4 regions of the Streptomyces sp. V4I23 genome follow, and region 4 is predicted to be linked to each of the others. Evidence: riboswitches for the same ligand, from Rfam matches in the RefSeq annotation. Region 4 holds a riboswitch; each other region holds the start of a gene.
What was found. Region 4 has a riboswitch for cobalamin ahead of QFZ82_RS35260 (energy-coupling factor ABC transporter permease). Riboswitches for the same ligand answer to the same signal wherever they lie in the genome.
Positions count from the first base shown of each region.

Region 1: it holds a riboswitch for cobalamin, as region 4 does, so the genes downstream of both, QFZ82_RS14000 (ribonucleoside-diphosphate reductase subunit alpha) here and QFZ82_RS35260 (energy-coupling factor ABC transporter permease) in region 4, are expected to answer to the same signal.
Region 2: it holds a riboswitch for cobalamin, as region 4 does, so the genes downstream of both, QFZ82_RS30085 (cobalamin biosynthesis protein) here and QFZ82_RS35260 (energy-coupling factor ABC transporter permease) in region 4, are expected to answer to the same signal.
Region 3: it holds a riboswitch for cobalamin, as region 4 does, so the genes downstream of both, QFZ82_RS32710 (CbtB-domain containing protein) here and QFZ82_RS35260 (energy-coupling factor ABC transporter permease) in region 4, are expected to answer to the same signal.

Region 1 is NZ_JAUSZW010000004.1:2,643,274-2,647,810, reverse strand. It holds gene QFZ82_RS14000 (ribonucleoside-diphosphate reductase subunit alpha) at 1-1,973, opposite strand, end outside; cobalamin riboswitch at 2,113-2,245, opposite strand; gene QFZ82_RS13995 (GNAT family N-acetyltransferase) at 2,290-2,790, opposite strand; gene mctP (monocarboxylate uptake permease MctP) at 2,874-4,508, opposite strand; gene QFZ82_RS13985 (DUF3311 domain-containing protein) at 4,505-4,537, opposite strand, start outside.
Region 2 is NZ_JAUSZW010000004.1:6,121,287-6,125,823, forward strand. It holds gene QFZ82_RS30075 (putative cobaltochelatase) at 1-42, opposite strand, end outside; gene QFZ82_RS30080 (cobyric acid synthase) at 300-1,832, opposite strand; gene QFZ82_RS30085 (cobalamin biosynthesis protein) at 1,829-2,779, opposite strand; cobalamin riboswitch at 2,871-3,007, opposite strand; gene QFZ82_RS30090 (hypothetical protein) at 3,164-3,385, opposite strand; gene QFZ82_RS30095 (inorganic phosphate transporter) at 3,398-4,537, opposite strand, start outside.
Region 3 is NZ_JAUSZW010000004.1:6,683,933-6,688,469, forward strand. It holds gene QFZ82_RS32695 (glycoside hydrolase family 172 protein) at 1-648, shown strand, start outside; gene QFZ82_RS32700 (putative quinol monooxygenase) at 623-916, opposite strand; gene QFZ82_RS32705 (CbtA family protein) at 1,048-1,815, opposite strand; gene QFZ82_RS32710 (CbtB-domain containing protein) at 1,844-2,068, opposite strand; cobalamin riboswitch at 2,105-2,259, opposite strand; gene QFZ82_RS32715 (histidine phosphatase family protein) at 2,327-2,917, shown strand; gene QFZ82_RS32720 (hypothetical protein) at 2,949-3,479, opposite strand; gene QFZ82_RS32725 (hypothetical protein) at 3,479-3,721, opposite strand; gene QFZ82_RS32730 (TetR/AcrR family transcriptional regulator) at 3,829-4,422, shown strand; gene QFZ82_RS32735 (DUF6153 family protein) at 4,476-4,537, shown strand, end outside.
Region 4 is NZ_JAUSZW010000004.1:7,236,048-7,240,584, forward strand. It holds gene QFZ82_RS35240 (heavy metal translocating P-type ATPase) at 1-65, shown strand, start outside; gene QFZ82_RS35245 (energy-coupling factor ABC transporter ATP-binding protein) at 366-1,208, opposite strand; gene cbiQ (cobalt ECF transporter T component CbiQ) at 1,205-1,954, opposite strand; gene QFZ82_RS35255 (energy-coupling factor ABC transporter substrate-binding protein) at 1,961-2,359, opposite strand; gene QFZ82_RS35260 (energy-coupling factor ABC transporter permease) at 2,356-3,045, opposite strand; cobalamin riboswitch at 3,074-3,270, opposite strand; gene QFZ82_RS35265 (PTS-dependent dihydroxyacetone kinase phosphotransferase subunit DhaM) at 3,365-3,778, opposite strand; gene dhaL (dihydroxyacetone kinase subunit DhaL) at 3,775-4,389, opposite strand; gene dhaK (dihydroxyacetone kinase subunit DhaK) at 4,440-4,537, opposite strand, start outside.

The DNA.
Region 1 (4,537 bases), 4.6 Mb from region 4:
CCGAGCTTCTTCAGCTCGTCCACCAGGTAGGAGTTGACCTGGAGGAACTCGCCGGACAGCGTCTCGCGCTTGAAGAGGTTGGAGACCTGCGGCTCGATGCACTCGTAGACGCCCGCGATCGAGGCGATCGTCGCCGTGGGCGCGATGGCGAGGAGCAGCGAGTTGCGCATGCCGACGGCGGCGATCCGCTCGCGCAGGGCGGCCCAGCGCTCGGGCCAGTTCAGCTCCACGCCGTAGTGATCCGGGTGCAGAACGCCGCGCGCGGTGCGCGTCTTGTCCCAGGCCGGCAGCGGGCCGCTGCGCTCGGCGAGGCCGGCGGACGCCTCGTACGCGGCGAGCATGATGCGCTCGGCGATGCGGGTGGACAGGGCGCGTGCCTCGGGTGAGTCGAAGGGCAGCCGCAGCTTGAAGAAGACGTCCTGGAGGCCCATCGCGCCCAGGCCCACGGGCCGCCACTTGGCGTTGGAGCGCCCGGCCTGCTCGGTCGGGTAGAAGTTGATGTCGACGACCCGGTCGAGGAAGGTGACCGCGGTGCGGACGGTGGCGTCCAGCCGCTCCCAGTCGATGTCCCCACCGTCGGCTCCCTGCTCGACGAAGGCCCCCAGGTTCACCGAGCCGAGGTTGCAGACGGCCGTCTCGCCGTCGTCGGTGACCTCCAGGATCTCGGTGCACAGGTTGGACGAGTGGACCGTGTGGCCGGGCTCGGCGGTCTGGTTGGCGGTGCGGTTGGAGGCGTCCTTGAAGGTCATCCAGCCGTTGCCGGTCTGCGCGAGCGTGCGCATCATGCGGCCGTACAGGTCGCGCGCCGGGATGGTCTTGCGGGCCAGGCCCTTGGCCTCGGCGGCGCGGTACGCGGCGTCGAACTCCTCGCCCCACAGGTCGACGAGCTCGGGCACGTCGGCCGGCGAGAACAGCGACCAGTCGGAGCCCGCCTCGACGCGCCGCATGAACTCGTCGGGGATCCAGTGCGCGAGGTTGAGGTTGTGCGTACGCCGGGCGTCCTCGCCGGTGTTGTCGCGCAGCTCCAGGAACTCCTCGACGTCGGCGTGCCAGGTCTCCAGGTAGATCGCGGCGGCGCCCTTGCGCCGGCCGCCCTGGTTCACGGCGGCGACCGAGGCGTCGAGCGTCTTCAGGAACGGGACGATGCCGTTGGAGTGCCCGTTGGTGCCGCGGATCAGCGAACCGCGGGCGCGGACGCGCGAGTACGAGAGCCCGATGCCGCCCGCGTGCTTGGACAGGCGCGCGACCTGGTGGTAGCGGTCGTAGATCGAGTCGAGCTCGTCGAGCGGCGAGTCCAGCAGGTAGCAGGACGACATCTGCGGGTGGCGGGTGCCGGAGTTGAAGAGCGTGGGGGAGGAGGGGAGGTAGTCGAGCCGGCTCATCAGGCCGTACAGGTCGGCGACCTCGTCCACCGAGCGGACGCTGTCGTCCTCGGCGAGGCCGCAGGCGACGCGCAGCATGAAGTGCTGCGGCGCCTCGACGACCTGACGGCTGATGGGGTGACGCAGCAGGTAGCGGCTGTAGAGCGTGCGCAGGCCGAAGTAGCCGAAGCGGTCGTCGGCGGCCGGGTCGACGAGCGCGTCGAGCCGGGCCGCGTGCAGCGCCACGAACGCGGCGGTGCGGTCCGCGATCAGGCCCTCGCGGTGCCCGACCGCGACGGAGGCCGAGAACGACACCGCCCCCTGGCCTGCGGCCTCGTCCGCGATCGTGCGGGTCAGCAGCCGGGCGGCGAGACGGGAGTAGGCCGGGTCCTCGGAGATCAGACCGGCGGCGGCATCGGTGGCGAGGGAGCGCAGTTCGGCCTCGTCCGATCCGGCGTGCCGCCCGCGCAGCGCGGCGGCGGCGACCCTGCCGGGGTCGGTGTCGGGCAGATCGGCCGTCAGATCCGTGAGGGTCCGCAGCAGGCCGGCCCCGGGACCGGCCGTGGTCTGCTCCGCGGTGCCTGAAGCCGGATCGGCTGGCGCGATGGTCATGTGATGCTCTCCCTCGCTCGGCTCTGGGCCGGCGGGGGAGGCGGGGACCATGCCGGCGCGGGCCCGCGGACGGGCAGCACGAGGCACGGCGTCCACCGGCCCTACCGCGAGGCCCGGACGTCTCGGCACCCGGTTCGGTCGAGCCGGATGCACCGTCGGCAGGTCCTCGGACTTGTCGGGTACGCACAGCGCACCGGATCACACCGTTGCGGGACAGTTCCGGATTCGCACCGGATTCCCCTGCGGCGACAGCCAGATGAGCATACATGTGGGGGCGGGGTGCTGCGCATGCCCCCACATGTTGTGTCTCGCGGGCTCAGAGCTCCAGGGCGTACGTCAGCAGGGGAACGTTCTCGACCGGCGCCCAGTCCCGCTCGGGGGTGCGTACGAAGCCCAGGCGGGCGTATATCCGGTGCGCCGCGTGCATCATCGGCTGCGTCGACAGCACCACGCGCACGCACCCGGGCACCGCCCGGGCCCGGTCGACACAGGTCCGCACCAGCGCCTCGCCCACCGCCCGTCCCCGGGCCTCCTCGGCCACGGCCAGCGTCCGGAACTCGGCCTCGCCGGGACCCGCGAGGTCGGCGTACGGGCCGCCGGCGGGAACGAAGGCCACCCCGCCGAGCACGGTTCCCCGCCCGTCCACGGCGACGTACACCTCCGTGTGCGCGGCGCGTCCCGCGACGTCCCGCAGCACCTCCAGATACGGGTCCTCCTCGCCGAAGTCGAGCATTCCGCCGCGCAGATACGCCTGTGCGGTCAGCTCCCCCAGCGCCCCGTACTCCCCGGATTCGATCCGCCTGATGGTGATGTCCATGCCCGGCAGTGTGCATCAGAGCACGACGAAGGGCCGCCGCATTTCCCTGGGGGAGATACGACGGCCCTTGCGTACGCGATCCGTCAGTGGCCGCCGGGGGCGCCCGCCGTGGCCGGCGGCAGTTCCACCTTGACGCCCGGGTCCCCCGCGTCCGCCGTGTAGTCGGACGGGCTGGTCTCGTCGACGCCGTCGGGGGCCTTGGCCGCCTTCAGGACGAAGGTGAGCACCACGGTGACGACGAGGTTCAGCACGAACGCGGTGAGGCCGATGTAGCCGATCTCGCCGATGCCGGGGATCTCGGCCGACGAGCCGCCGAAGTGCTTCTGTGTCGGGCTCGCCACGCCGTAGGCGGCCACCGTGCCGTAGATCATGCCGACCGCCCAGCCGGCGATGAGCGCCCAGCGGTGGAACCAGCGGGTGAACAGGCCGCCCACCAGGGCCGGGAACGTCTGCAGGATCCAGATGCCGCCCAGCAGCTGGAAGTTGATCGCCACGGTCTTGTCCATGGTGAGGACGAAGACCAGGGCGCCGACCTTCACCAGCAGCGAGACCAGCTTGGAGACCTTGGTCTCCTGCGCCGGGGTCGCGTCGGGCTTGAGGAAGTCCTTGTAGATGTTCCGGGTGAACAGGTTGGCCGCGGCGATGGACATGATGGCCGCCGGGACCAGCGCGCCGATGCCGATCGCGGCGAAGGCGACGCCCGCGAACCAGTCCGGGAACATGTTCTCGAACAGCTGCGGGATGGCCAGCTGACCGTTGGTGACCTTCACGCCCGCCGCGATGGCCATGAAGCCGAGCAGGGCCAGCAGGCCCAGCATCAGCGAGTACAGCGGCAGGATCGTGGTGTTGCGGCGGATCACCTCACGGCTGCGCGAGGACAGCGTCGCCGTGATGGAGTGCGGGTACATGAAGAGCGCGAGCGCCGAGCCCAGGGCCAGGGTGGCGTAGCCCCATTGGCCCATCTCGCCGGGTACCAGGGCGCCGACGGGCTTGTCCGTGGCCGGGTTGATCTGCGAGAACTTCTCGCCGGCGGCGGAGAAGATCGCGTCGAAGCCGCCGAGCTTGATCGGGATGTAGATGATCGCCACCGCGATGACGATGTAGATCAGGGTGTCTTTGACGAAGGCGATCAGCGCCGGCGCACGCAGTCCGGAGGAGTACGTGTAGGCCGCGAGCACACCGAAGGCGATCAGCAGCGGCAGGTCCTTGATGAACCAGTTGGTGTTCTCGCCACCGCCGACGCCCATGACGTCGAGCACGGCCTGGATGCCGACCAACTGCAGCGCGATGTACGGCATCGTGGCGAGGAGGCCGGTGAACGCGACCGCCAGGGACAGGCCCTTGGAACCGAAACGTCCGCGGACGAAGTCGGCAGTCGTCACGTACCCGTGCTTGTGCGACACCGACCACAGGCGCGGCAGGAAGGTGAAGATCAGCGGGTAGACGAGGATCGTGTACGGCACGGCGAAGAAGCCGGCCGCGCCCGCGGCGTAGATGGCCGCCGGGACGGCGACGAAGGTGTACGCGGTGTACAGGTCGCCGCCCAGCAGGAACCAGGTCACCCAGGTGCCGAACGATCTGCCGCCCAGACCCCATTCGTCGAGGCTGTGCTCGTTCTCGGCCTTGCGCCAGCGGGCGGCCAGGAAGCCCATGACCGTCACGGCCAGGAAGAAGAAGATGAAGACGCCGAGTGCGACGCCGTTCACGCCGTCCTTCATCGGGAGGCACCTCCCTTGCGGGCGCGCTG
Region 2 (4,537 bases), 1.1 Mb from region 4:
GTCCATTCCGACGACCGCGGTGAACGGATAGGGGGTGCTCATCCTTTGATCACTCCTTTGCTGGGGAAAACCAGCCCCGCTGGGGCACTCCCGCTGGCTTCGCCGGGGGGGACGCCCACCCACGGCCGCCAGGCCGTAGGGGGAGGTTGAGGTGCGGGGGTCTGGGGGCGGAGCCCCCGAAACGGGGTCTGGGGCGGAGCTCCGGTTCGGGATGGGGGGTACCACCCACGCCGCCAGGCGGAGAGGGAGGGCGGAGTGGGGAACAAGCCCCCCGCAGGCGCTCCCGGCGGCCTCGCCCCTCACGGCGCACCCGGCGGGACGAACGGCAGCCCGGCAGGCGGGCCCTGTTCGATCAGCCGCAGCAGCGCGTCCGTGTCCGCGTGCTCCTCGATCAGATCCCCGAGGCGGTCCAACTGCTCCTCGCGCAGCGCGCCGAAGCTCGTGTCCGGCGCCGGCACGAACCGGCGGCCCGCCTGCGCGGCGACCTCCCGCAGGAACGCCCGGCGGAAGCCGTCGCTCTCCAGCGAGCCGTGCCAGTGCGTGCCCCACACGGACCCGACCCGGCAGCCTTCCGGGCTGTGTCCTCGGTCGTCGGAGATGAACCCCTCCCCGCCCAGCACCTCGGCGACGCCGTGGTGGATCTCGTACCCCTCAACCCGCTCGCCGAGCGCCTCGCCGACGGGGCGCGCGAGGGTCTTCTCCCGCGCGAACCGCACCCGTACCGGCAGCAGCCCGAGTCCTTCGACCTCGCCCGCCTTCGACTCCACGTCGTCCTCGATGCGTTCGCCCAGCGCCTGGTAACCACCGCAGATGGCGAGCACCGGCCCGCCCTCCGCGGCCCGGCGGACCAGGGCCTGCGCCAGCCCGCGTTCCCGCAGCCACGCCAGCGCCTTCACCGTGCCGCGCGTGCCGGGGACGACCACCAGGTCGGCGTCGGCCAGTTCCTCGGGCCGGTCCACGAACCGGACGACGACGCCCGGTTCGGCGGCCAGCGCGTCGACGTCGGTGAAGTTCGACATCAGCGGCACCGCGCACACCGCGACCCGCAGCACGTCCTCGCCGACCGGCGGGGCGACGACCGACTCGCGGACCGCGCCGCGCAGGGACACCCTCAGGCCGTCCTCCTCGTCGATGCCGAGCCCGTGCGCGTACGGCAGGACGCCGAACGTCCGCCGCCCGGTGAGTCCGTGCAGCATGTCGAGTCCGGGCTCCAGCAGTGTCACGTCCCCGCGGAACTTGTTGACCAGATAGCCGGCGACGAGTGCCTGGTCCTCGGGGGCGAGCAGTGCCGTCGTCCCGAAGAACTGTGCGAACACCCCGCCGCGGTCGATGTCCCCGACCACGAGGACGGGCAGCCGCGCGGCCCGCGCGATGCCCATGTTCACGATGTCCGTGCGCCGCAGGTTGATCTCGGCCGGACTGCCCGCCCCCTCGCAGATCACGGCGTCATACGTGCCCCGCAGCTCCTCCAGGCACGCCATGACCGGTTCGAACAGCTCGCGCTGCCGGTTCCCGTGGTAGCCCTTCGCACTCATCTCGCCGATGGGCTTTCCCATCAGGACGACCTGGCTGGAGCGGTCGCCGCCGGGCTTGAGCAGCACCGGGTTCATCAGCGCGGTCGGCTCCACACGGGCCGCCTGCGCCTGCATCGCCTGGGCCCGCCCGATCTCCGCGCCCTCGCGCGTCACGAACGAGTTCAGTGACATGTTCTGGCCCTTGAAGGGCGCGACCTTCACACCCCGCCGCACCAGCCACCGGCAGATCCCGGCGGTCACGACGCTCTTGCCCGCGTCCGACGTGGTCCCCGCGACCAGCAGTCCGCCGCCGCTCATGTACGTCTCCCCCTCATGGCCCCCCAGGCCAGTCGCGCGCCCGCGCATGTCGCGAGCGTCAGCACGCCGATCCGCCGCGACAGCCGCACGGCCCTCCCGATGTCCCCGAACTCCACGGCCCGCCCGGTTCCGTTGAGCACCGGCCGGTGCTCGACGCGGCCCCCGTACGACAGGGTCCCACCCAGCCGGACGCCGAGCGCCCCCGCGAACGACGCCTCCACCGGGCCCGCATTGGGGCTCGGGTGCTTCGCCGCGTCGGCCCGCCAGGCGCGTACCGCCCCCCGCGGGTCGGGACCCGCGATCGCGGCGAGTGCCGCGGTGAGCCGTGCGCCGGGCCAGCCCGCCACGTCGTCGAGGCGTGCCGAGGCCCAGCCGTAGCGCCGGTGGCGCGGCGACTTGTGGCCGACCATGGCGTCCAGCGTGTTCACGGCACGGAAGCCGAGGAGCCCGGGAACGCCCGCGACAGCGCCCCACACCAGGGCGCCGACGACGGCGTCCGAGGTGTTCTCGGCGACCGACTCGACGACGGCGCGGGCGATCTGCTGCTCGTCGAGGGACTGCGGGTCACGCCCGCACAGATGGGGGAGCCGCGCGCGGGCCGCCTCGACGTCCCCCGTGGCCAGCGCCTCGCCGACGAGGCGCGCCTCCCGGCCGAGCGTGGTGCCCCCGATCACGGCCCAGGTGGCGGCGGCGGTCAGAGCGACGGACGCGGCGGGGGAGCGGCGCACAGCACGGGACGCCAGCGCGCCCACGGCGACGGCGCCGCCGGCGCAGAGGGCCGTGTGCAGGGCGCCCCGGCCCCGGTGGTCACGCCACAGCAGTCGCTCGACGGCGCCCGCGGCCCGCCCGAAGGCGGCGACGGGGTGCCCGCGGCGTGGGTCGCCGACGAGCTGGTCGACGACGAGGCCCGCGGTGGCGCCGTACACGAATACGCGATCGGCACGCACGGGGTCAGTGATCCCGCAGGCGGGGTCCGACGGAGAGGGCTGAACGGCAGCCGGGCATGGCAGAAGTCCTCACTCAGGGTCCGCGCCCTGGTTCGACGTGACCGGCGGCGAGAGTTCCTGGCTCCCCAGGGTGTGATCTTCCCGGGTGACAGTGGCGGGACCGCGCCGGATTCGCACCGGACTTCCTCTTCTGCCGCCGTAGATGGCCCCGGCAGTCCACCACGCCCGCGAACGCCCGTCAACTCACCCTTGACCTGCGGAAGGACAGTGTGCGAAGCCCCACACCCCGGACGCGCCGGAGCCGGGCCGGAGGCACGCGGGGTGCCTCCGGCCCGGCTCCGGGCGGGTCTGCGTCGTCAGCGGACGAAAGGACTCTAAGGGGAGTCAGGTGACGATCAGATAGATGCCGTACGCCACGGCCGCGGCGCACAGGGCGAAGCAGGCGTAGGCGCCGGTGCGGACCATGGTGGCCGATCCGCCGTCGGCGGCCGCCGCCTCGTGCTTGGTCAGGCCCACGATGCCCAGGGTGAACAGGCCCACCAGGGCGACGGTGGCGACGAGGCTCACGCCGAACACGGAGCCGAGAGCTGCCCAGTCGATCTTCATGCTGATGATTCCTTACACCGTGGCCGGACGGGCCGGCTCGGGCTCGGCCGGGGCCGGGATGGTGGTCTTGAGCTCGCCCGCGGGCGGCGGGGTGACGGCCGCGATGGCGGTGGTGACGACGCCGGCGGGCTCCTGGTCCTCGGTGTCGTTGACGTTGGTGTGGTCGACGACCTGGCGGCGGGAGACGAACCAGATCGCGGCGCAGGACGCGACCAGGAAGACGGCGACGGCCGCGACGCCCCAGTCACCCTGCTGGGTGACGAACTCCGAACCCGCGGCGACCAGACCGGCGGCCGGCAGGGTCAGACCCCAGGCGACGAACATCCGGGTCGCGGTGGACCAGCGCACGACACCGCCCTTGCGGCCGAGACCCGCGCCCATCACCGCGCCGGAGCACGAGTGGGTGGTCGACAGGGAGAAGCCGAGGTTGGAGGAGGCGAGGATGACGCTCGCCGCGCCGGTCTGGGCGGCGAAGCCCTGCTGCGGCTGGAGGTCGGTCAGGCCCTTGCCCATGGTGCGGATGATGCGCCAGCCGCCGAGGTAGGTGCCGAGGGCGATGGCGACACCGGCGGAGACGATGACCCACAGGGGAGGGTTGGAGCCGGGGGCGATGACGTTCCCGGCGACCAGGGCCAGGGTGATGATGCCCATCGTCTTCTGTGCGTCGTTGGTGCCGTGCGCCAGGGAGACGAGACCGGCGGACGCGATCTGCCCGGCGCGGTAGCCCTTGGAGGTGGCCTTCGAGTCGGCGTTCCGGCCGATCTTGTAGGTCAGCCGGGAGGCCAGGAACGCGGCGAGACCGGCCACGAGCGGCGCGGCGACCGCGGGGATCAGCACCTTGGTGACGACGACGCCGCCGTTGACCGCGTCGAAACCGACGGACGCGACGGTGGCACCGATGAGGCCGCCCATCAGGGCGTGCGAGGAGCTGGACGGCAGACCGATGAGCCAGGTCAGCAGGTTCCAGAGGATGGCGCCGACGAGCGCCGCGAAGATGACTTCAGGTGAGATGCCTGATTCGTCGACGAGGCCACTGGAGATCGTCTTCGCGACCTCCACGGACAGGAAAGCGCCGACGAGATTCAGAACGGCGGACATGGCCACCGCGGTCTTGGGCTTCAGGGCGCCGGTCGAGATGGTCGTCGCCATCGC
Region 3 (4,537 bases), 550 kb from region 4:
GGCAACTACATCGGCTGCAACCACACGGTCACCCACTTCACCGGGACATGGTGGGGCGAGGGCGACGACATGATCTGGATCGACGACGACTTCCTCCCCGACGGCAGCACCCGCTGGCCGCCCAGCATGCACGGCACGGGAGGGGAGGACTACTTCAGTCACGGCTGGGGGATGCAGAAGATCAACTACCCCTTCCACGGAACGATCGTGCACGAGGACGACGTCCCCGGCTACCAGATCAGCTACCGCTGGCACCTGGCCGACCCCCTCCGCTTCGAGGAGCGCATCAAGGTCACCATGGAGCACGGCCACGCCAACCATCTGTCGGACGACTGGGCCTCGACCGCGTACTGGTACCAGACCCTCCCCGGACCCCGCTTCGACGTCCCACCGGTCGGGCTGCGTCTCCCGCGCCGCCCGGACACCCCGTCGACGAAGGACCTCCCGGCCCCCGACCGTGGCCGTCTCGACGCTCCGCGCAAGGCGATGTACGAGCAACGCGACGCCCGCATGGCCGACTTCGCGGCGCAGCGTCAGGAATGGCTCGAGCGCCGCGCGGAGGAGTCGCGGCAGCGGTCGGCGAGCAACGCGGAGTACGCACGCGAGGTACGGCGCCGGTTCCTCAGCCGAGGGGGTTCAGGAACGTGAGCACGGACTCCTTCTCGTTGATCAACGGCTGGAGCTCCGTATTGAACGGCTTGCCGTAGGGCGCTGCCAGATGGGCCCGGAAAGCGGCCTCGTCCTCGTACACCTCGAAGATCCAGTACGCCAGGGGATCGGCTTCCTTGGTGTACACCTCGAACGCCAGGTTCCCGGGCTCCTCACGGACGCGAACGGCGTAGTCCTTGACCAGCGCGGCGACGTGTTCCTCGTTTCCGGGGCGCACGGTGAACTCGGCCAGCAGAGTCTTCTTCATGCCCTGTTTCCTGTCTCTCGCCGGCGACACCGGCATGGCGGAACGGTGCGGGGCGGGGGGCCGGTTCCGGCACTCCGCCCCGCACCGTCAACGTACCTGCAGGAGCGGTCGGCTTCCTTGGCCGTATCGACTCAGTGCGCCGCTGCGGCTCTGTGAGACTCGGCCCCGGCCTTTGCCTCACCGGCGCGCCGCGGAACGAGCAGCCGCTCCACGAGGTGGCCGAAGATCAGTCCGAACCCGGCCCAGAGGGAGAGCTGGGTGGCGAGGGAGCCGAGGCGGAACTGCCAGAGGACAGCGGCCGGGAAGCCCTCCGGCGCCTCGTTGAACGACGGCAGGAAGGCGTAGGCGAGACCCATGGCGACGACGAATCCGGCCACGGCAGCGACGGTCGCGTTCCAGTTGCCCAGCCGGGGCGCAAGCCGCTTGCCGAAAATGACCGCGGCGACGGCGAGCAGCACGCTGAGCGCGATCAACAGGAAGTACAGGGCCGTGCGCCGGCCGATCGTGCCGGGATCACCGACAGCCGGCGGATTGGCCGGGTACTTCAGGAAGGGCACGACGCAGACGGTCAGCGCCGCGCCCAGCGAGATCAAGCCCGCGGTTGCACGCGGGCCGATGCGGCCGATGCGGCCGAGCGCGACGCAGAACGCCAGGGCGGCGATACCGCCCAGGGCGACGCCGGCCAGCAGGATGCCGGTGGCGAGTCCGGCCGTGGACTGCACGGCACGGCTGACCAGTTCCTCCTCGCCATGGCCGTGGCTGCCCTGTTCCTCGAAGGCGATGGCCGCGTCCACAGGAGACTCGCCGAGCAGATAGGCGACGGCGAAGGCGAGCACACCGGCGAGGAGACCGGCCAGCATGCCGCGTACGAGCAGGGCTCTGACGGGTACGGAGTTCATGAGTGGCTACCTCTGACTTCAGCGGTTGTCAGTGGCAGGGGAAGCCGAGCAGATGACGGCCGTCGTGGACCCACTCGTGCACGTTCTCGCCGGAGAGGAGTGCGACGGCGCCCTGTTCCGCGCCGACGAAGTACAGGACGACGAGCATGAGGACGCCGACGAACAGCGCCCAAGGGGCGATCGCCTTCAGCGAGATGGTGGTGATGGCCGGTGCGGCGGGGGTGGCCGGCGCGGGGGCAGCGGAGAGTGCCATGGCAGAACCTCCTGGGGAACACGCGTCCCGATCGTTGGTGCCTTGGACGACGGTGGCGGGTCTGACTCGCCTGTCCCGATCTCGTATGTGAGGACAGGCTTCACAGTGGCGCGACCGTGCCGGGTTCTCACCGGACTTCCGTCACACCGTCGTCATGTCCACGTGAAAGTACCGCGTCGCGACCTGCGGCGCTACGGCGCGCGGGCCCGTACTCGTGTGCCTTTAGTCTCTATGCGACACGAAAGAGGAAGGGGAGAGATGCCGGTACGCGTGATGCTGGTGGCACCCGCCGTCAATGAGGGTTTGCGCCAAGCGCGTTTCGGTGGGGACAGTCCCCTGGACCAGGTCGGGCAGCAGCAGGCGCGCGCGGCTGCGGCCGGGCTTCCCCCGTCGACCATGCAGACGTCCTCCCCCTCGCTCCGCTGTCGTCAGACCGCCACCGTGCTCGGTATGGACGCCCGGTCCCTGACGGAGTTGGACGATCTGGACGTGGGGCGCTGGCACGGGAGGTCGCTGGAAGAAGTGACCGAGTCGGAGCCGCAGGCAGTGGCCACCTGGCTCTCGGACCCTGATGCGGCGCCTCACGGGGGTGAGTCGTTGACCAGGCTCGTCGGTCGCGTCGGCGCCTGGCTGAACGACCGTGCCGACGGCACGGAAAGGGTGTTGGCCGTGGCGGAACCGGCGGTGATCCGCGCGGCCCTCGTCCACGCACTGGGCCTTCCGCCGCAGGTGTTCTGGCGGCTCGACGTACGGCCGCTGTCGCTGACCGAGATCACCGGCCGGGCCGGGCGCTGGAACCTGCACTGCGGAAGGCCGTTGACTCCGGTCGCAGCGACCACCGGGCCCTGAGGATTTCGCCGCGGACGCGCCCAGGGCTACCTCACGGAGCCGCAGTGTTCCGGGTGCGCTCTTTGCGCCGCTGCTCCTCCTGCTTGCGCCACCCGTACCGGGTCAGGCCCTTCGGCTTGAACACCGAGAGGATCACGATGAGGAGCAGGACCACCAGCCCGCCGACGGAATGGGGCAACGTGCCCGGCAGCTCGCGGGGGTCGGCGGTGCGTGCCGCTGTCTCTGCCAGGTGGCTCACGGTCCGTGTCTCGATCAGCAGGACGGTGGCGGCGAAGACGGTGAGGAGGAGTTTGACCAGCACCCAGAAGTGCCGGAGCAAGCCCCATGGGGTGCCCAGGGCGTTGACGATGCCGATGACGACCGACGCGAGGGCGAGGGGGACGATGGCGTACAGCACCGTCACTTCCATCGCGGCATAGGCACCACGCACCGCCGACGCGTCCTGGCCGGTCACCGCCGTGACGTCGAGAGCGAGGTAGGCGAAGACGGCACCGAGCCAGCCGACCGAGGTGGTGACGTGGGCGGTGAGGACCGCCTTGCGGAGGCGCGGCGGCATGGCCATCAGCGGTGGGCCTCCGGTGCGTACGCGGCCGGGTGGCCGCCGGACGTCTGGATCACGCTGACGCCGGTCGACGGTGTTTCTCCGATGCCCATGTGCCGGCCGGGGCCGTGGTCGCCGCCGAGGCCGGTGAGCTTCACGATCACGGCCAGCAGGATCAGGACGCCGACGACGACGGCGGACACCTTCGCCCAGCGTGGCGCCTTGGGTGGGTCGCTGCGGGGGGACGGGGACGGGTCGGCCATGAGATGTCCTCCACGGGTGTCGAATCTTCGAGCACCATCAGTTTACGAGACACTCTGTCTCTCTCACGTCAACATGTCACGACCGCGTCGACCCGTACAATGCAGGGGTGCCGAAGCTGTGGAACGAGACGATCGCGACGCACCGCCACGCGGTACGTGAAGCGATCCTGGAAACCACCTGGGAGCTGGTGGCCGAGCGCGGTCTGATGTCGGTGACGATGACGCAGATCGCCGAGAAGGCCGGGATCGGACGCGCGACGCTGTACAAGTACTTCCCGGACGTCGAATCGATCCTGACCTCCCACCACGAACGCCACGTCGCCGCCCACCTGGAACAGCTTGCCGAACTCAGGGACGGGCCCGGCGACGCGGGCGAGCGGCTCGAAGCGGTGCTCGGGCGCTATGCGCTCATCTCCCACCACCGCGGGCGGCACGCCACCGAGGAGCTCTCGGCGCTCCTGCACCGCGGCGAGCACGTCACCCGTGCGCAGCAGCAGCTCGTCGACCTTTTCCGCGGGGTGCTGGCAGAGGCCGTGGCGAGCGGTGACCTCCGGGACGACGTTGCGCCCGACGAGCTCGCGCGCTACTGCCTCCATGCCCTGACCGCAGCCGGCTCCCTGCCCTCCGAAGCTGCGGTCCGCCGACTCGTCGCGGTCACTCTTGCCGGGCTTCGCCCCGCGCGTGGAACCATCGGTCCGTGATGTCCGGGACGGTCTGTCGGCGACGGTGAAGGGGCCCGATTACGATGCGGGGCATGAGGCAGCAGGCGTGGCGCGTGAACCGGCCCAGTGGGGTCCGGGCGTACGTGCTGCTCGT
Region 4 (4,537 bases):
TGGTCGCCCTCAACGGCCTGCGTCTGCTGCGGGAATCGTCCTGGCGCGAGGCGACGGGGGCGTGACACCACGGGGGGCGGTGCCCGCGGCGGGTCCGACAGGCCCATGGGGGGCCAGATGCCGGGTGCACCGTCCGGCCGGACCGCGTGCCGGACCCGGGGGCGCCCCGCGGACGTGTACGGTCGGCCGATTCGTCGCCTTCCAATGCGCGCCGGACAGCCCGTCGGCTCGGCGGCCCGGCCGGCATGCGTCGGCTGGGCGGCCCGACGACCGGCGGCCGGGGTGCGTCCGTACGTGGTACGGGCCGGCGTCCCGGCTCTTCCGGGCCCGGGGCCTCGCGCGACGGCCCGCCACGCGCGGCGGGGTTACTCCGTGCCGGCCCGGGCCGGGCCCGCCGCCCAGTGGGACAGGTCCTCCGGGGTGCGGGGCCCCGTTTCCGCCGGGGCGAGCAGGCCGTGCGACCTCAGCAGCTCCGCCACCGCCGTGCCCCACGGCCTCCGCAGGCGCGCCGCGTCCAGCAGGGCCTGGTCCGCGAGCAGTTCCGCGACGGGACCGGTGCGCAGGCCCGTCGGCGCGAGGACGGCCGCATCGTCCGCCCAGCGCAGGGCCAGATCCACGTCGTGGGTCGCCATGACCACCGTCGTACCGGACGCGCCCAGCGTGCCCAGCACCTCCAGCAGCCGCTCCTGGCCGTGCGGATCGAGCCCCGCCGTCGGCTCGTCCAGAATGAGCACGCGCGGCCGCATCGCCACCGCGCCCGCGATCGCCGCCCGTTTGCGCTGTCCGTACGAGAGAAGATGCGTCGGCCGGTCCCTCAGCGCCACGATGTCCATCGCCGCCAGCGCCTCGTCCACCCGGGCGCGTACCTGCTCCTCCGGCAGCCCGAGGTTCATCGGGCCGAACGACACGTCCTGTTCGACCGACGCCGCGAACAGCTGGTCGTCGGGGTCCTGCACCACCAACTGCACGCTCGTCCGCAGCCGGGTCAGCCCGGCACGGTCGTACGTCACCGGCTCGCCGTCCAGCCGGACGTGGCCCGTCGCCGGGCGCAGCCCGCCGCTCAACAGCCGCAGCAGGGTGGTCTTTCCGCTGCCGTTGCGCCCCAGCAGAGCCGTGGAGCGGCCCTCCTGGAGCGCGAGGCCGACGCCGCTCAGCACGACGGGCCCGTCCTCGTACGCGAAACCGGCGTCGACGAGCTCAACGATCACAGGACGAACCTTTCCAGCAGATGGGTGAGCAGCACGATGCCTGCCAGCAGCGCGGCCACGGCGGCGAGGAAGGGGCGCGACACGGACGCACGCGGCACGAGGACCCGCAGCGTGCCGTCGTAACCGCGTCCGGCGAGCCCGGCCTGAAGCCGGCCGGCCCGGTCGAAGGCGCGGACGAACGCGGTCGCCCCCAGCCCCGCCAGCGAACGCCACGCCGCCGCCCGGCTCGTGTGGCCGAGACGGGCCGCCTGCGCCTGGCGGACCCGGCCCATCGCGTCCAGCAGCAGGAAACTGATCCGGTACATCACCAGTGCCACGTCCACCACCGCCGGCGGCACGCCCGCCCGCACCAGCCGGGGCAGCACGTCGGAGACCGGCGTGGTGAACGCGAACAGCAGCACCCCGAGCGACGCCGCCGAGGTCCGCAGCAGCAACGCGGCGGCGTGCTCGGGACCGTCGGGCGCCAGAGCCACCGGCCCCGCCGCGCCGCCCACGGCGAACAACAGCGGCAGTGCCCCGGTGACACAGAACCCGAGGGGGATGCGGAAGGCCCGCCACAGCTGCCGGGGCGCGACCCCGGCCGGACCCAGCAGGACGGCGAGGGAGGCGGCGGCCACGAGAACGGCGCCGGGCCAAGGCGGCAGGCACACGGCCGTCACCGTCAGCCCCAGCCCGAGAACGGCCTTCTCACAGGGATGGCGGCGGCGCCAGCGACTGCTGTGCGCCGCCGCGTCGATCGGCAGCATCGGCGCCTACGGCAGCTTCGCGGCCGGGGCGTCGCCGCTGCCGGGCTCCGCTCCGGGCGCCTCGCCGGCGGCCTCTTCCGGAAGGGCGCCCGCGCGCGCCGCGGCCCGCTCCTCACCCTGCCTGCGTCCTCTGCGCAGGCCGAAGTAGTACGCCAGCACCCCCGCGCCGAGCGCGGCCTGGAGTGCGAACAGCGCCGACTCGATCTCGGCCGACGGCGGCTCGTACAGCGGGGAGAACCACGGCTCGTAGTCCGGCTCCAGCTCCGTGATAGCCGTCTCCGCCTGCGCGTCGGAGCCGGTGAACGGCTCCTCCCTGTGGTCGCCGAGCCCCAGTACGAGCGGCAGGACGGCCAGCGCCGCCACGGCCAGCAACAGCAGCGTATTGATCCTCGCGTTGCGGCTCATCGGACCCCGGCCTCCTTCTTCGCACCCGGGACCAGGACGCCGAGACGGGCCAGGTCGCCCTTGCTGGACTGGCTGAGCAGCCGCATCACCAGCACGGTGAGCAGCCCCTCGCTCACCGCGAGCGGGATCTGCGTGAGCGCGAAGATGCCGCCGAACTTGGCGAGCGCGCCCGCGAATCCGCTGCTCGGGTCGGGGAAGGCCAGCGCGAGCTGCACGCTGGTGACGCAGTACGTCGACAGGTCGGCGACGAACGCGCCGAAGAACACGGCCACCATCAGCGGGACACCCGACCGCCGCAGCAGCCGGTAGACCCCGTAACCGGCCCATGGACCGACGATCGCCATGGAGAACACGTTGGCGCCGAGCGTGGTGAGGCCGCCGTGCGCCAGCAACAGGGCCTGGAACAGCAGGGTGATCGTGCCGAGCACCGCCATGATCGGCGGACGGAACAGGATCGCGCCCAGCCCGGTGCCGGTCGGATGGGAGCAGCTGCCGGTCACCGACGGGATCTTCAGGGCGGACAGCACGAAGGTGAAGGCGCCGGAGGCGCCGAGCAGCAGGGTGGACTCGGGGTGGGCCTTGACCTCGCGCGTCAGGGCACGTACACCGTGGACGACGAACGGGGCGGCCGCGACGCCCCAGGCGGCGGCGTGCAACGGGGGCAGGTACCCCTCGGCTATATGCATGGTCGGGAGACCCTCTCCAGCACCTCGTGGATGGACAACGCGCCCTGGCCGGTCTCCTGGCTGACGGGTCATGCCGCCCGTGACTCCGCCTTCCCAGGCACCGCGCTCTCCCGCGGTGGCCCAGTGACTTCCCCTGAGGGGTGGAGCCGGACTTCCCGATCACAGTGGCGAGGGCCGCACCGGTACCGCACCGGTTTCCCGAACACCAAGGCTCCGTGACAGTAGTGCGCCGACCAGCGACATCACAAGCCGCGCACGGATGCACCGGCCCGCGGCCGGGTGAGCCGTTCGCCACACCCGGCCGCACGCACCCCTCCCGTCACTCCTTGCGGTACCCGTACGCCTCCGAGGCCGCCGCCTCCACGGCGTCCAGGTCGCCCCCGGCCGACGCGGTCACCACCGCGGCCACCGCGCCCTCCACGAACGGGGCATCCACGAGCCGGGTGCCGTCGGGAAGTTCGTCGCCCTCGGCGAGAAGGGCCTTCACCGTGAGTACGGCGCTGCCCAGATCGACCAGCACGGCCACGCCCGCGCCGCGGTCCACCTCCGCCGCCGCGGCGGAGACCAGCTCGGAGCTGGTGCCGAGACCGCCGTCCGGCGTGCCGCCCGCCGCGGCGACCGGCGCGAGCTCCCCGCCGCCCGCGAGCCCGTGCGCCAGCGCGGCGACCGAGCGCGCCACGTCCGCGCTGTGCGACACCAGCACGATCCCGACCCGCCGGGCGGAGTCGCTCATACGGCCGCCTCCGCCGTCTCGGCGAGCGCGGCCACCAGCAGCGCCGACGACGTCGCCCCCGGGTCCTGGTGCCCGATGCTGCGCTCGCCGAGATAGCTGGCCCTGCCCTTGCGCGCCTGCAACGGCACCGTCGCCAGCGCCCCCTGCTCGGCCGCCTCCCGGGCCGCGGCGAACGACTCCGTGCTGTCGCCGAGCGCCGCCACCGCGGGCTCCAGGGCGTCCAGCATCGTCTTGTCGCCCGCCTTCGCCCCGCCCAGCTGCGCCACGGCCGCGACGCCCGCCCGCAGTGCCTCGGCCAGCTGCCCCGCGCTCACCTCGGCGTCGTCGCCGAGGGCCTTGCCGGCACGGCGCAGCAGCGTCCCGTACAGCGGCCCGGAGGCCCCTCCGACCGTCGAGATCAACTGCCGTCCCGCCAGGACCAGTACGGCTCCGGGCGCGGCCGGCGGCTCCTTGTCCAGGGCCGCGACGACGGCCGCGAACCCACGCTGGAGATTGCTGCCGTGATCGGCGTCACCGATCGCGGAATCCAGCTCGGTCAGACGGTCGGCCTCACGGTTCACGGCCGCGGCGGCGGCCGTGAGCCAGCGGCGGAAGAATGCGGCGTCGAGCACGAGAACTCCTCGGTTCGGATGATCGGTTCGGGAGGGGGCGGGGCGCGGTCTCAGCGTCCCCACCGCAGGGCGGGCGTCTGCACCGGCGCGTCCCACAACCGCAGCAGCTCCTCGTCCACCTGGCACAGCGTCACCGAGCAGCCGGCCA